DNA from 2 places in the Leifsonia sp. Y862 genome. Region 1 is predicted to be linked to the other one. Evidence: riboswitches for the same ligand, from Rfam matches in the RefSeq annotation. Region 1 holds a riboswitch; the other holds the start of a gene.
The links. A riboswitch is a leader RNA that binds a small molecule or an ion and turns the genes downstream of it on or off. The one in region 1 is predicted to bind glycine.

Region 1 (6,293 bases):
GGTGCGACACGTCGCCGCCGAAGTCGCCGAAGCGGGCGAATCCGAGCAGCGCGTTGAGGTTTGCGCCGTCAACGTAGACCTGGCCACCGGCATCGTGCACGGCCTGCGTAATGGCAGGCACCTCGTGCTCGTACACGCCGTGGGTCGAGGGGTAGGTGATCATGAGCGCTGCGAGGTTCTCTGCGTGCTCTGCGATCTTGGCCTTGAGGTCGTCGAGGTCGACGTTGCCGAGGTCATCGCAGGCGACAACGACGACGCGCATGCCGGCGAGCACAGCTGAGGCCGCGTTCGTGCCGTGCGCGCTCGACGGGATCAGGCACACCGTGCGGTGCGTGTTGCCCTGCGACAGGTGGTAGCCGCGGATGGCGAGGAGCCCGGCGAGTTCGCCCTGGCTGCCGGCGTTCGGCTGCAGCGAGACGGATGCGTAGCCCGTGACATCCGTCAGCCAGGTTTCGAGCTGGCTGACCAGTTCGAGGTAGCCGGCCACGTCGTCCTTGGGCGCGAACGGGTGGATGCCGCCGAACTCAGGCCAGGTGACGGCTTCCATCTCGGTGGCAGCGTTCAGCTTCATGGTGCAGGAGCCCAGCGGGATCATGCCGCGGTCGAGTGCGTAGTCGTAGTCGGCGAGGCGCTTGAGGTAGCGCATCATGCTGGTCTCTGAGCGGTGCGTGTTGAACACGGCGTGCGTGAGGTACTCGCTGGTGCGCGCCAGGCTCGTGGGAATGCTGGTCGCTGCGCTCGTGGCTGCCGCGCCCTCGAGGGCGTCGAAGTCAACGGCGCCGAAGGCGTTGCGCCCGCCGAATGCGCCGATGACGCGGGTGAGGTCTGAGCGCGTCGTCGTCTCGTCCACCGAGATGCCGACGGTGTCGCCGTCGACGAGGTAGAGGTTGACGCCGTCGACCGCTGCGCGGGAGACGATCTCTGCCGCGCGACCGGGAACAGACACGCGAACCGTGTCGAAGTAGGTGTCACTCTCGACGCTCACACCGGATGCGCTGAGTGCGGCCACGAGTTCGCTCGCGCTCTCGTGCACCTGGGTTGCGATCGCCTTCAGGCCAGCCGGCCCGTGGTAGACCGCGTACATGCCGGCCATCACGGCGAGCAGCACCTGGGCTGTACAGATGTTCGAGGTGGCCTTGTCGCGGCGGATGTGCTGCTCGCGCACCTGCAGGGACAGTCGGTATGCCGGGTGGCCTGCGGCGTCGACGCTCACGCCGACGAGGCGGCCTGGCAGCTGACGCTCCAGTCCCTTGCGCACGGCCATGTAGCCGGCGTGCGGGCCACCGAAGCCCATGGGAACGCCGAAGCGCTGGCTGGTGCCGACCGCGACATCCGCTCCGAGGTCGCCAGGTGAGGCGATGAGGGTGAGCGCGAGCAGGTCGGCCGCGACGACAGCGAGGCCGCCCTGTGCCTGGGTCGCCGCGATGAGTGCCTGCGGGTTCCAGACACGACCGGATGCGCCCGGGTACTGCACGAAGATGCCGAAGTGGTCGCCGAGAGCGGCTTCGACTGACTCACCCAGCGCGGCGAGATCGAGCTCGACGAGCTCGATGCCGACGGCCGCTGCGCGGTTGACGAGCAGCGCCTTGGTCTGCGGCAGTGCGTCTGCGTCGACGATGAACCGCGGCGACGTGAGCTTGGACGCTCGACGGGCCAGCATCATGCCCTCAACGACGGCGGTGCCCTCGTCGAGCATCGAGGCGTTGGCGGTGGCGAGGCCAGTGAGGTCGGTGACCATGGTCTGGAAGTTGATCAGTGCCTCGAGGCGGCCCTGCGAGATCTCGGGCTGGTACGGCGTGTATGCCGTGTACCAGCTCGGGTTCTCGAGCACGTTGCGCTTGATCACAGCTGGCGTGATCGTGTCGTAGTAGCCGAGTCCGATCATGCTGCGCTTCACCGTGTTGCGGTTTGCCAGCTCCCGCAGCTCGGTGATGGCCTCACGCTCAGTCGCGGCGGGCGGCAGCGTGCTGTCGCCGTCGACGCGGAACTGGTCAACGTGGATCGACGCCGGAATAGCTGCTTCGACCAGCGCATCGACAGAGTCATAGCCGAGTGAGGCGAGCATGTGTGATTGGGCTGCGGCATCCGTACCGATGTGACGCCCTGCAAAAGCCTGAGACATGTGTGTACTAAACCTGCGCGTTCCTGGTGTGTAGAACTGGTTTGGGGAGGGGTGCTGGTGGCTGAGTGCGCTACTCGCCGACGATGGCGGAGTACTCGTCGAAGCTCAGCAGCGTGGGCAGCTCGGTGAAGCTGACCTTGATGAGCCAGCCTTCGCCGAACGGGTCGCTGTTGACGAGCTCAGGGCTGGCCACGACCGCGTCGTTGATCTCGACGACGGTGCCGTTGACCGGTGCGAAGAGTTCGCCGACCGACTTCGTCGATTCGATCTCGCCGACGACCGTGCCGTTGGCGACGCTGGATCCGACGGCGGGCAGCTCGACGAAGACGACGTCTCCGAGCTTGTCAGCGGCGTACGCGGTGATTCCAACGGTCGCGGTCTTCGCCTCTGCATCAATGCGGAGCCACTCGTGCTCTGCGGTGTACTGGAGTGCTGTCGTGTCAGTCATGGTGTCCTCTGAGGTAGTGGGGTGTGCTGGCGGGGAGTGAGCGAGTTACTTCTGGCGCTTGTAGAACGGGAGCTTTGTGACGGATGCCGGGATGCGCGTTCCGCGCACGTCGACGAACAGCTCGGTGCCGACGTCGGCCAGGTCAGGGCTGACGTAGGCCATCATGACCGGGTGTCCGAGGGTCGGTGAGAGGGCGCCGCTGGTGACGATGCCCACCGGCTCAGCGGATGCCGCTGCGTCTGCCGCTGCGAACACCGGGTAGTCGGCGCGGCCGGCGCGCTTGCCCTCTGAGACCAGGCCGACCAGCACGCGGGCGTCCGCTGCCGGACCGGCTTCGCTGGCGGCACGCCCGACGAAGTCGTTCTCCTTGGCCAGGGCGACGACGCGGCCGAGTCCTGCCTGGGCGGGGAAGGTGTCCAGGCCGAGTTCGTGGCCGTACAGCGGCATTCCGGCTTCCAGGCGCAGGGTGTCGCGGCTGGCAAGTCCTGCTGGGACCAGGTTGTGATCTGCGCCGGCGACGACGATGGCGTCCCAGAGGGCGCGGGCGGCATCCGCTTGGATGTAGAGCTCAAAGCCGTCTTCGCCGGTGTAGCCGGTGCGGGCGACCAGGAGTGGGAGGCCGGCGAAGGTGGCATCCGTTGACCAGTAGTACTTGAGTTCGTCGAGCGGGATGCCGAGATCGGCGATGCCTGCCGTTGCCTCGAGGATGGCGCGGGCGGCGGGACCCTGCACGGCGATGAGGGCGATGTCGTCGCTCTGGTCGGTGACGGTCACGTCGAAGCCGTCTGCACGGGCGCTGAGCGCTTCAGCGGCGGGGAAACGGTTACCGGCGTTGGCGACGACGAGGAAGGTGGTGTCGCCGAGGCGGTAGACGACGAGGTCGTCGATGATGCCGCCGGCCTCGTTCAGGAGCAGGCTGTACTTCGCCTGGCCGTACACGGTGGCCGAGATCTTTCCGGCGAGCGCGTAGTCGAGGAAGGCTGGGGCGTCGGGGCCGTCGACCAGGATCTCTGCCATGTGCGACAGGTCGAACAGGCCGGCATTGCTGCGCACGGCGTGGTGCTCTGCGAGGTCGCTGGTGTAGCGCACCGGCATCTGCCAGCCGGCGAAGTCAGTGAAGCTGGCGCCGGCGGCGACGTGAGCGTCGTGCAGGGGCGAGAGCCGCTCGTCGGTCTGGTTTTCTGATGCAGAGGTCATGAGTTCTCCGGTCGTCACCAGCCGCGAGGATGGCGAGAGTCGCGGGTTCGATTGAACCCGGTGGGAACTCCCCCTCTGTCGTCAGGCCTGAGAGCTTCGCCACACCCATTGCTGGGGCGTGACTTTCACCGTGGGCGAGTCGCGTTGGTGCCGCAACTACTTTTCAGAGTGGCCAATTCGATGCGGTACGCGTACCTGAGAGATTGTCGGGGAGGATTGCTCCTTCGGTGTTCGCTCGTCTTGCGACGTCGAATTCTCCCGCATCGACCATGATGGCCAGTTGTTCAGTTATGGGTGCAACCGGTTCTCTGAGTGCGCGAAAACCCTGTGCGATCACAGCCTAGCGGCTCGGCAGCCCGCGACCCGAAACTCGTCGTGTATGCAGACCTGTCACCCAGAATCGCCGACCTGTGTGACAGGTCGGCGATTCTCGCTGTGGCCGGATACTGCGGGTCAGCGTCCGATCGGCGTGGGGTCGACCGGGTTCGGTGGCACCTCGACCGAACCACGGATCTGATTCTGCGCCTGGCACTGGCTGGTGCAGTTCGTTGCACCCTGTGAGAGCTCGATCGCGTCCTCACCGAGCACGCCGCCCAGCCGACCACCGGGCTGCACGACCCACTTGGTGACGGTGCCGGTCTGCAACGTTTTCGTCGCCACCTGCGGGCTGTCCTTGCCGAGCAGCATCTGATGGGCGTTCGCCGGGTCTTGCGCCGTGGTCACTGCGTCGACGCCAGAGCCGAAGTTGATCTTCCCTGTAAAGCTGTTCACGAAGTAGAACAGGCCGGCGCCGAGGGTGTGGGTGAACTCGACCGGTCCGGCGAATTCGGTCTCCATCTGGAAGATGCCGCCCTGCGCACCGTCCTTCGCCTGGATCTTGAACTTGCCCTGCGAGGTGGTGAACTTCACCGTGAGCGTGTCGTCCTTGATCTCGAGCTCGGCGATCCTCGCGCCGGAGAGCTGTGCGGGAGTCAACGTCGGCACCTTCGACGCGAAGATCACGGTGGGCGCGGTGACCATGCGCTGCGCGTCAGGGGCACCGGTGAGCGTGTAGTTGTAGACGCCCAACGTCGACGGATTGATATCAAAGCCCACGTGGCGGCCGCGCACAGCAATCGTGCCGCTGGCCACGAGGTCTTTGAGGTCGACCGACTTCCCCACGGCGGGGTTGTATGACTGGCCGTTGACAGTCACGCCGAAGTCACCGCCCGTTGAGGTTTTACCTGAGGCGGATGCCGGAGCGGCGATGGCGAGCGAGCCAGTGATCGCGACGGCGGCGATGAGAATGCTCGCCCGTCCGATGCTGATTAGTGAACGCGTGCGGGACATAACGAGGTCCTCCTGGGTGGGCTGCGCGGGGACGAGCTGAGGTGAGCAGCTCTGGACGGGCACCCGGTGAGTGCCCACCTCCACTCTCAGCGACGCCTGGATCGCCGGCAATCAGACCATGGGACTAGTACCATCGCACGCTGGCTAGGCGGTGTCTCCCGCCGAGCGCTTATCGGGCAGGTTGTCCCTCGCCCACATCGCCGCGCTCGTGCGGTCACCTACCCCGATGCGGCGGAACAGGTGACCGACGTGCACCTTGACCGTGCGCTCTGCGATTCCGAGCTCCACGCCGATCTGCTTGTTCGACAGCCCGCGGGTGATCAGCCGGAGCACTTGCTCTTCCCGTGTGCTCACGATCTCTCGTTGGGTCTGCGCCGGAGCGGGCAGCAACGCCAGGGCCGCTCGCGGGTCGAACGGAGCCTCCCCCCGAGCAGCTGAGCGGATGGCGGCCAACAGCATGGCGGGCTCTCCGTCTTTCAGCTGGTAACCGATGGCGCCGGCACGCAGGGCGTCTTCGACGTGATCACGGTCCTGGAAGCTGGTGAGAATCACGACCCGCGTTCCCGGCCGTGCAGCGAGGAGTCTGCGGGTTGCCTCGACTCCGTCCATGAGCGGCATTGAGAGATCCATCAGCACCACGTCTGGATGGTGTTCAACGGCCAGCTCCACCGCCTGCGCGCCGCCAGAGGCCTCCGCGACCACGCTCAAGTCCGTGGTCGCGCCGATGAGAACGCCGAGCCCCGCCCGAACCAGCGGGTGGTCGTCGACAATCAGCACTGACGTCATGTCGATGCCACCGTCAGTCGCCACGTCGTGCCGTGACCCGGTGCGGTGCGGAGCTCCAGCCGGCCACCGGCATCCGCTACCGCGTCGGCGAGCACTCGCAATCCAAAATGACCGTCCTCTGGGCGTGCGAGCTTCGCCGCGGCGTCGAAACCCGTGCCATCATCCTCGATGACCAGCGCAACGCCGTCGCCGCCTGAGCGGGTGAGGCGCAGGAAGACCCGCGTTGCCGCGGAGTGCTTCGCGGCGTTGCGGAGGCACTCCTGTGCGACCCGGAAGATGAGTCGCTCGTGCTCGGTACCCAGCGGCTTTCCGCTGTCGAGGTAATCATCGAGGTCGACAACCACAACGATGCCCCTGGCACGGATGCTCGCGGCGAGATCATCGAGAGCCGCCGGAAGGCCATCGGCGGCG
Region 2 (6,293 bases), on a different contig from region 1:
TCGGAGCGCTCATTCTCCTCATCGCAGGGCTCGCCGGAGTCCTCGTGCGCCGGCGCCGCGCCAGCGCGGTCTAAGCGCCACATTTGGGCCTCGTCATCACACGAAGGCGAGGCCCCGGACGTCCGTCCGATCGGCTAGCGGCCGATTGTGTCCAACTCGGCGACGTCGTCTGCCGAGAGCGTAATCCCTGCGCCAGCGATGTTCTCGCGCAGGTGCGTGACCGACGATGTTCCGGGAATCAGCAGGATGTTTGGTGACCGCTGCAGCAGCCACGCCAGGGCGACCGACATCGGCGTCGTGCCCAATCGCGACGCCACGGCTGAGAGCGCTTCGGACTGCAGTGGGCTGAAGCCACCGAGCGGGAAGAAGGGCACGTAGGCAACGCCCTCGCCCGCGAGCATGTCGATCAGCTCGTCATCATGGCGGTGGGCGAGGTTGTACATGTTCTGCACGCACACGATCGGCCCGATCGCCATGGCCTCTGCCACCTGCTCAGCCGTCGCGTTGCTCACGCCGAGATGCCGGATCAGGCCCTCCTCCTGCAGCTCGACGAGCGCTTCGAACGACTCGGCGATCGAACCAGCCTCTGGCCCCTCAGCGTTGCCGAGCCGGAGGTTGACGAGGTCGAGCGTTTCGAGGCCGAGTGCTTCGAGGTTCTCATGCACAGCACGGCGCAGGTCTTCGGGTCGACGGGCCGCAGGCCAGCCGCCCTGCTCGTCGCGGTTCGCACCGACCTTGGTCACAATGTGAAGGGATTCGGGGTACGGGTGCAGCGCTTCGCGGATGAGCTGGTTGGTAATGCGCGGCCCGTAGGCGTCGCTCGTGTCGATGTGTGTGATTCCGAGTTCTACGGCCTCACGGAGCACGGCGAGTGCTCCATCGATGTCAGCGGGCGGGCCCATGACCCAGGGGCCGGCGAGCTGCATAGCGCCGTATCCGAAACGCGAGACCGTCAGGTCGCCGAGAGACCAGGTGCCGCCGGGAAGTGTGGTTGAAAGCGTGGTCAAGTTTTTGCCTTTCCGTGGAATGGGGCTGGTGCCGAATGGCTCCTTGCCCCAGTATGAGGAAGTAACTTCCCGTCGGGAAGTAGGCACTTTCAGGTGCGTTAGTTACCCGCGGGTGGAAGGAACCATCGATGGCAACCATGACCGCCGCCGCACAAAAGGCGCAGAACAAGACGAACTACGACGCCTTCCTGGCCGTCTGCCCGAGCCAGAAGCTGCTGGACCGGATCTCCGACAAATGGGTCACGCTGATACTCACCGCGCTCGGAAGCGGCCCCGACTGCATCGGCGAGGCCGGGCCGATGCGCTATTCGGAGTTGTCCCGCACGCTGGCCGGAGTCAGCCCGAAGATGCTCACCCAGACGCTCCGGTCGCTGGAGCGCGACGGATTAGTCAGCCGCACCGCGACACCGACGGTTCCCGTCACGGTCACCTACGAACTGACAGATCTTGGACTGTCGTTGCACCAGATGATCCGCGGACTCAAATCGTGGGCGGAGACGCACATGGATGAGGTGCTTTCCAACCGCGAGTCCTACGCCAGCTAGCTAGCACTCCACCACGTTGACGGCGAGGCCGCCGAGCGCGGTCTCCTTGTACTTCGAGCTCATGTCCTTGCCGGTCTCCCGCATGGTCACGATCACCTCGTCGAGTGACACCCGGTGCGTTCCGTCTCCCCAGAGCGCCATCTTCGCGGCGTTGATGGCCTTCCCGGCCGCGATCGCGTTGCGCTCGATGCACGGGATCTGCACGAGGCCTCCGATGGGATCGCAGGTGAGGCCCAAGTTGTGCTCCATCGCAATCTCGGCCGCGTTCTCCACCTGCTCTGGCGTGCCGCCGAGCACCTCGGCCAGGCCGGCGGCGGCCATCGACGACGCAGACCCCACCTCGCCCTGGCAGCCGACTTCCGCCCCTGAGATCGACGCCTGCTCCTTATAAAGGACTCCGACGGCACCGGCGGCGAGCAGGAAGCGCACGACGGCGGCGTCCTTCACCTCCTGGCTGGCGGTATCCATGCCGGGCGCATAGTGCGTGGCATAGAACATGACCGCGGGAATGATGCCGGCTGCTCCGTTGGTGGGCGCGGTGACCACCCTGCCGCCCGTTGCGTTCTCCTCATTCACGGCGAGCGCCACGAGGTTCACCCATTCCTGCCAGAACTTCGGGTCGCGGTTCGGGTCTTCGACGAGCAGACGCTGGTACCAGGCCGGCGCGCGGCGGCGCACATTCAGCCCGCCTGGCAGCGTTCCGGTGCGCGCGATGCTGGAGTTCTTACACTCCTCCATCACGTCGCGGATGTGCAGCAGCCCGGCCGTCACCTCGGGCTCAGTGCGGCTGGCGAGTTCGTTCTGCAGCATGACACCGCTGAAGTTCAGCTCCTGCTCCCGGCAGTGCGCGAGCAGCTCGGCCGCGGTCCGGAAGGGCAGCGGGAGGTCCTGCTTCGACGCAGCCAGTTGCTCGGCCTTGGTCTGCTCCTCCCCCTCGCGCACGATGAACCCGCCACCGACGGAGAAGAAGGTGGCCGCGTGCACAACAGCGCCAGCGGCATCCGTCACCTCAAATTTCATGCCGTTCGTATGGCGAGCCAGCACGGTGAGCGGATGCAGCACCATGTCGCTTTCGGCATACGGCAGTGAGCGGATGCCGGCGAGCACGAGCGCGCCGTCGGCCGCGATCCTGACCAGGCTGGCTTCGACCTCTTCCGGCAGGATCAGCTCTGGATGGCGACCTTCGAGGCCGAGCATCACGGCCGTCATGGTGCCGTGCCCACGGCCGGTTGCGGCCAGGGAACCGTACAGGTCAACGCGAAGTCCTACTGCCCTCTCGGCGAGACCGCGCTCGGCCAACTCGGCGGCGAACACGGCGGCTGCCCGCATCGGCCCGACGGTGTGCGAACTCGAGGGTCCGATTCCGACGGAGAAGAGGTCGAAAACTCCTACAGCCATGAGCTGCTCGAGACGAAGAGGGAGCGGAAGCGGGATGGGGTCACGAGGAACTCCGATGGTCAGGCCGCGCAGGGCGCGGGCAATCGTTGAGTCCTCCCCGCTCTGTATCGGACCTGAGAGTTTCCGCGCCGACCCTGGCTGGGCTGACGCTTGCACCGTCGGTGGGTCAGGCAGATGGTGGAAGCCTGGCCACTTTTCAGAGGTGCCTACCGCAGCGGTACAGGGGCCTGAGAGATTCCTGGGGAGGATTTGCTCCTACGGCGCCTGCCGAAAACTGCCGGCAGAACTCTCCCGCAGCGGATGACTGGCGTGTGAAATTGTGGGTTGTCAAAACCATACCTGAGTTCCCTCCACTGCGGCCGGTGAGGCCGGTAAGGCCGGGGCCACGGGAGGGGTCCCCGTTCGGGTCACCTTCCCCAATTGTTCACCGCTCGCCAGTAGCCTGAACTCATGAACGAGCACTCCAAGCCGGAGCCCACGAATTCGCCCCGCAACTTTCCGCCGTCGCACCTGACCAGGCCAGACGGAGCCGCCGCGACGATCGGCGTGGATAACGCCCAGGTCGAGTCGGTCGCCGCCCAGAAAGCGCGCAAGGGCAGAGTGCTCTCCTGGAGCTTGTGGGACTGGGGCGGAGCGGCCTTCAACGCGGTCGTCACCACGTTCGTCTTCACGGTCTACCTCACCGGCGAATCCTTCGGCGGAGAGGCGTTCGTCTCCAGCCAGCTCGGCTGGACGCTCGCGGCCGCTGGCCTGATCGTTGCGCTCCTCGCGCCCATCACCGGGCAGCGTTCCGATGTTTCCGGGCGTCGCAAGTTCTGGCTGGCCATCAACACGTACGTCGTCGTTGCCGTCACCGCGCTGATGTTCTTCGTCGAGCCCTCCCCCTCCTACCTGTGGCTGGGGCTGCTGCTGCTCGCCGTCGGTACCGTCTTCTTCGAGTTCGCGTCGGTCAACTACAACGCCATGCTCGTGAACGTCTCCACCCCGCGCTCCATCGGCAAGGTGAGCGGATTCGGTTGGTCGATGGGCTACTTCGGCGGCATCGTGCTGCTGCTGATCGTGTACTTCGGCTTCATCAACCCTGAGGTCGGCCTGTTCGGCGTCACCAACGAGAACGGCATGGCGGTACGCGTCTCGATGCTCATCGCGGCCGTCTGGTTCGGGTTGTTCGCCCTCCCAGTGCTGCTCGCCGTGCCGGAATACCACGCGCCGGCCAAGGTTGCCCGTGACAAGGTGGGATTCTTCGCCTCGTATGCTCGGCTGGGCCGCGACATTGCAGCGCTCTGGAAGACCAGTCGGCAGACGGTCTTCTTCCTCATTGCCAGCGCGGTGTTCCGTGACGGATTGGTAGGCGTCTTCTCCTTCGGGGGAATCCTGGCCGCTGGCACCTTCGGGTTCACAGCCGGTGAGGTCATCATCTTCGCCATCGCCGCGAACGTGGTCGCCGGTGTCGCCACCGTGTCGATCGGGTTGCTCGACGACAAGATCGGGCCGAAGCCCGTCATCGTCGCGTCGCTGATCGGCTTGATCGTCTGCGGATCTGCCGTGTTCCTCCTGCACGACGGAGGCCAGATTGTCTTCTGGACCTTCGGTCTTGCACTCTGCCTCTTCGTCGGACCCGCGCAGTCCGCCAGCCGCTCGTTCCTGGCCCGTGTCATCCCTTCCGGCCGGGAGGGCGAGGTCTTCGGCCTCTACGCCACAACGGGCAAGGCTGCCACCTTCCTGGCGCCGACGGCGTTCGCCCTGTTCGTCACGTTCGGCGGCGCGCAGTACTGGGGCATCCTCGGCATCGTCCTGGTGATCGCCGTGGGCCTCGCCCTCTTGATCCCGGTCAAGTCGAAGCAGGAGCAGATCCGCTAGCCGCAACCCACGGCATCCGCTTGGCGTAGCTCGATTTCGGGACAGTCTCCGCCGGTCGAGGAGGCCGCCAGGCCGTCTCGAGACCCCTTGGTGGGCCGTCGGCGCACCCACGCAGTCGCAGCGCGGGTCGAACGCAGCTGTGCGGGTGTTGCAGCTGCCGCATAGCTGCGTTCGATGCGCGTAGCTCGATTTCGAGACACTCGCTGGCGCTCGCTCCTCAATCAGCGGGGAGGGCGCGGCTCCTCAATCAGCGGGGTCGCCCGCAAAGGTAGGATCTTTGCATGGCGGTCACCGACGAAGCGATCCTGAAGATCAAAGACATGATTCTCTCCGGCGAACTCTCGCCAGGCGACCGGCTGCCCCCGGAGAAAGAACTCAGCGAGGGGCTCGGGCTGAGCCGCAGCTCATTGCGTGAAGCGGTGAAGGCGCTCGAGGTGATTCGGGTGCTCGACGTGCGACGCGGCGACGGCACCTACGTCACCAGCCTCGAACCTCGCCTGCTGCTTGAGGCCATGTCATTCGTGGTCGACCTGCATGACGACTCGTCCATCCTGGAGCTGTTTGCCGTTCGCCGCATTCTGGAACCGGCTGCCGTCGCACTCGCGGCCACACACATAACAGCGGATGTCGTGCGCGACCTCCGCACCCAGATTGAGTCGGTCAACGAGAAGACGAGCGTCGAGGGCCTCGTGGCACACGACCTGGAGTTCCACGGCGCCATCGTGGCGACGTCGGGCAACTCGTACCTGTCGAGTCTCATCGATTCGCTGTCGAGCAACACCGTGCGCGCGCGCATCTGGCGCGGCCTCACCCAGGAGCACTCCGTCGAACGCACCCTCGACGAGCACAAGGCCATAGTCGACGCTCTCGAACGCGGGGATGCCGGGCTGGCCCAGGCGCTCACGACCGTGCACATCTCCGGCGTCGAGCAGTGGCTGCGTGACGCGGCCACAGCATCGTCATAGCGAGCAGCTTTCGAACGCGCAGAATCGCCGAGGTCAGGTCGACCTCGGCGCTTCTGCGGATCCGCTACCAGGCCACGGGGCCGTAGTCGTCGGTGAAGGTTCCGGTGGGTCCGTCTGCCGCGATCGTCGCCATGCGCACCGCTGATGCCGCGCCCTCCGCAGGAGTGCGGACGCCGTGGAAATTGTTCAGGTCGGTTGCAACGAAGCCAGGGCAGACCGCGTTCACGAGGATATGGTCTCCGACGAGGTCGCGGGCGTACATCATGGTGACGGCGGTCAGCGCAGTCTTCGAGGCGACGTATCCAAGGCCGATCGGGTCTGTATTGGCGAAGTCGGAGATCGATGCGAGCGAGCCCGCGCTGCTTGAGACGTTCACGATGCGAGGTGCGGACGAACGGCGGAGCAACGGCAGGAAAGCACTCGTGACGGTGATGACGCCGAAAACGTTCGTCTCGAACACATAGCGGACGTGATCGACGTCAGCGGATCGTGGCAATTGACCAGCGAAGTCGGCGCCG

Region 2: linked by a shared signal. The riboswitch ahead of AC25Z0_RS16335 (L-serine ammonia-lyase) and the one ahead of gcvT (glycine cleavage system aminomethyltransferase GcvT) in region 1 are both predicted to bind glycine.

What each region holds. Positions count from the first base shown of each region.
Region 1 covers NZ_JBYHFR010000001.1:368,610-374,902, reverse strand. Annotated here, with positions in the region: gene gcvP (aminomethyl-transferring glycine dehydrogenase) at 1-2,122, opposite strand, end outside; gene gcvH (glycine cleavage system protein GcvH) at 2,193-2,570, opposite strand; gene gcvT (glycine cleavage system aminomethyltransferase GcvT) at 2,616-3,767, opposite strand; glycine riboswitch at 3,833-3,940, opposite strand; glycine riboswitch at 3,941-4,038, opposite strand; gene AC25Z0_RS01745 (hypothetical protein) at 4,221-5,096, opposite strand; gene AC25Z0_RS01740 (response regulator) at 5,241-5,882, opposite strand; gene AC25Z0_RS01735 (sensor histidine kinase) at 5,879-6,293, opposite strand, start outside.
Region 2 covers NZ_JBYHFR010000003.1:429,302-435,594, reverse strand. Annotated here, with positions in the region: gene AC25Z0_RS16350 (InlB B-repeat-containing protein) at 1-74, shown strand, start outside; gene AC25Z0_RS16345 (aldo/keto reductase family oxidoreductase) at 135-1,007, opposite strand; gene AC25Z0_RS16340 (winged helix-turn-helix transcriptional regulator) at 1,136-1,552, shown strand; gene AC25Z0_RS16335 (L-serine ammonia-lyase) at 1,553-2,950, opposite strand; glycine riboswitch at 3,156-3,254, opposite strand; gene AC25Z0_RS16330 (MFS transporter) at 3,401-4,810, shown strand; gene AC25Z0_RS16325 (FadR/GntR family transcriptional regulator) at 5,092-5,775, shown strand; gene AC25Z0_RS16320 (SDR family oxidoreductase) at 5,840-6,293, opposite strand, start outside.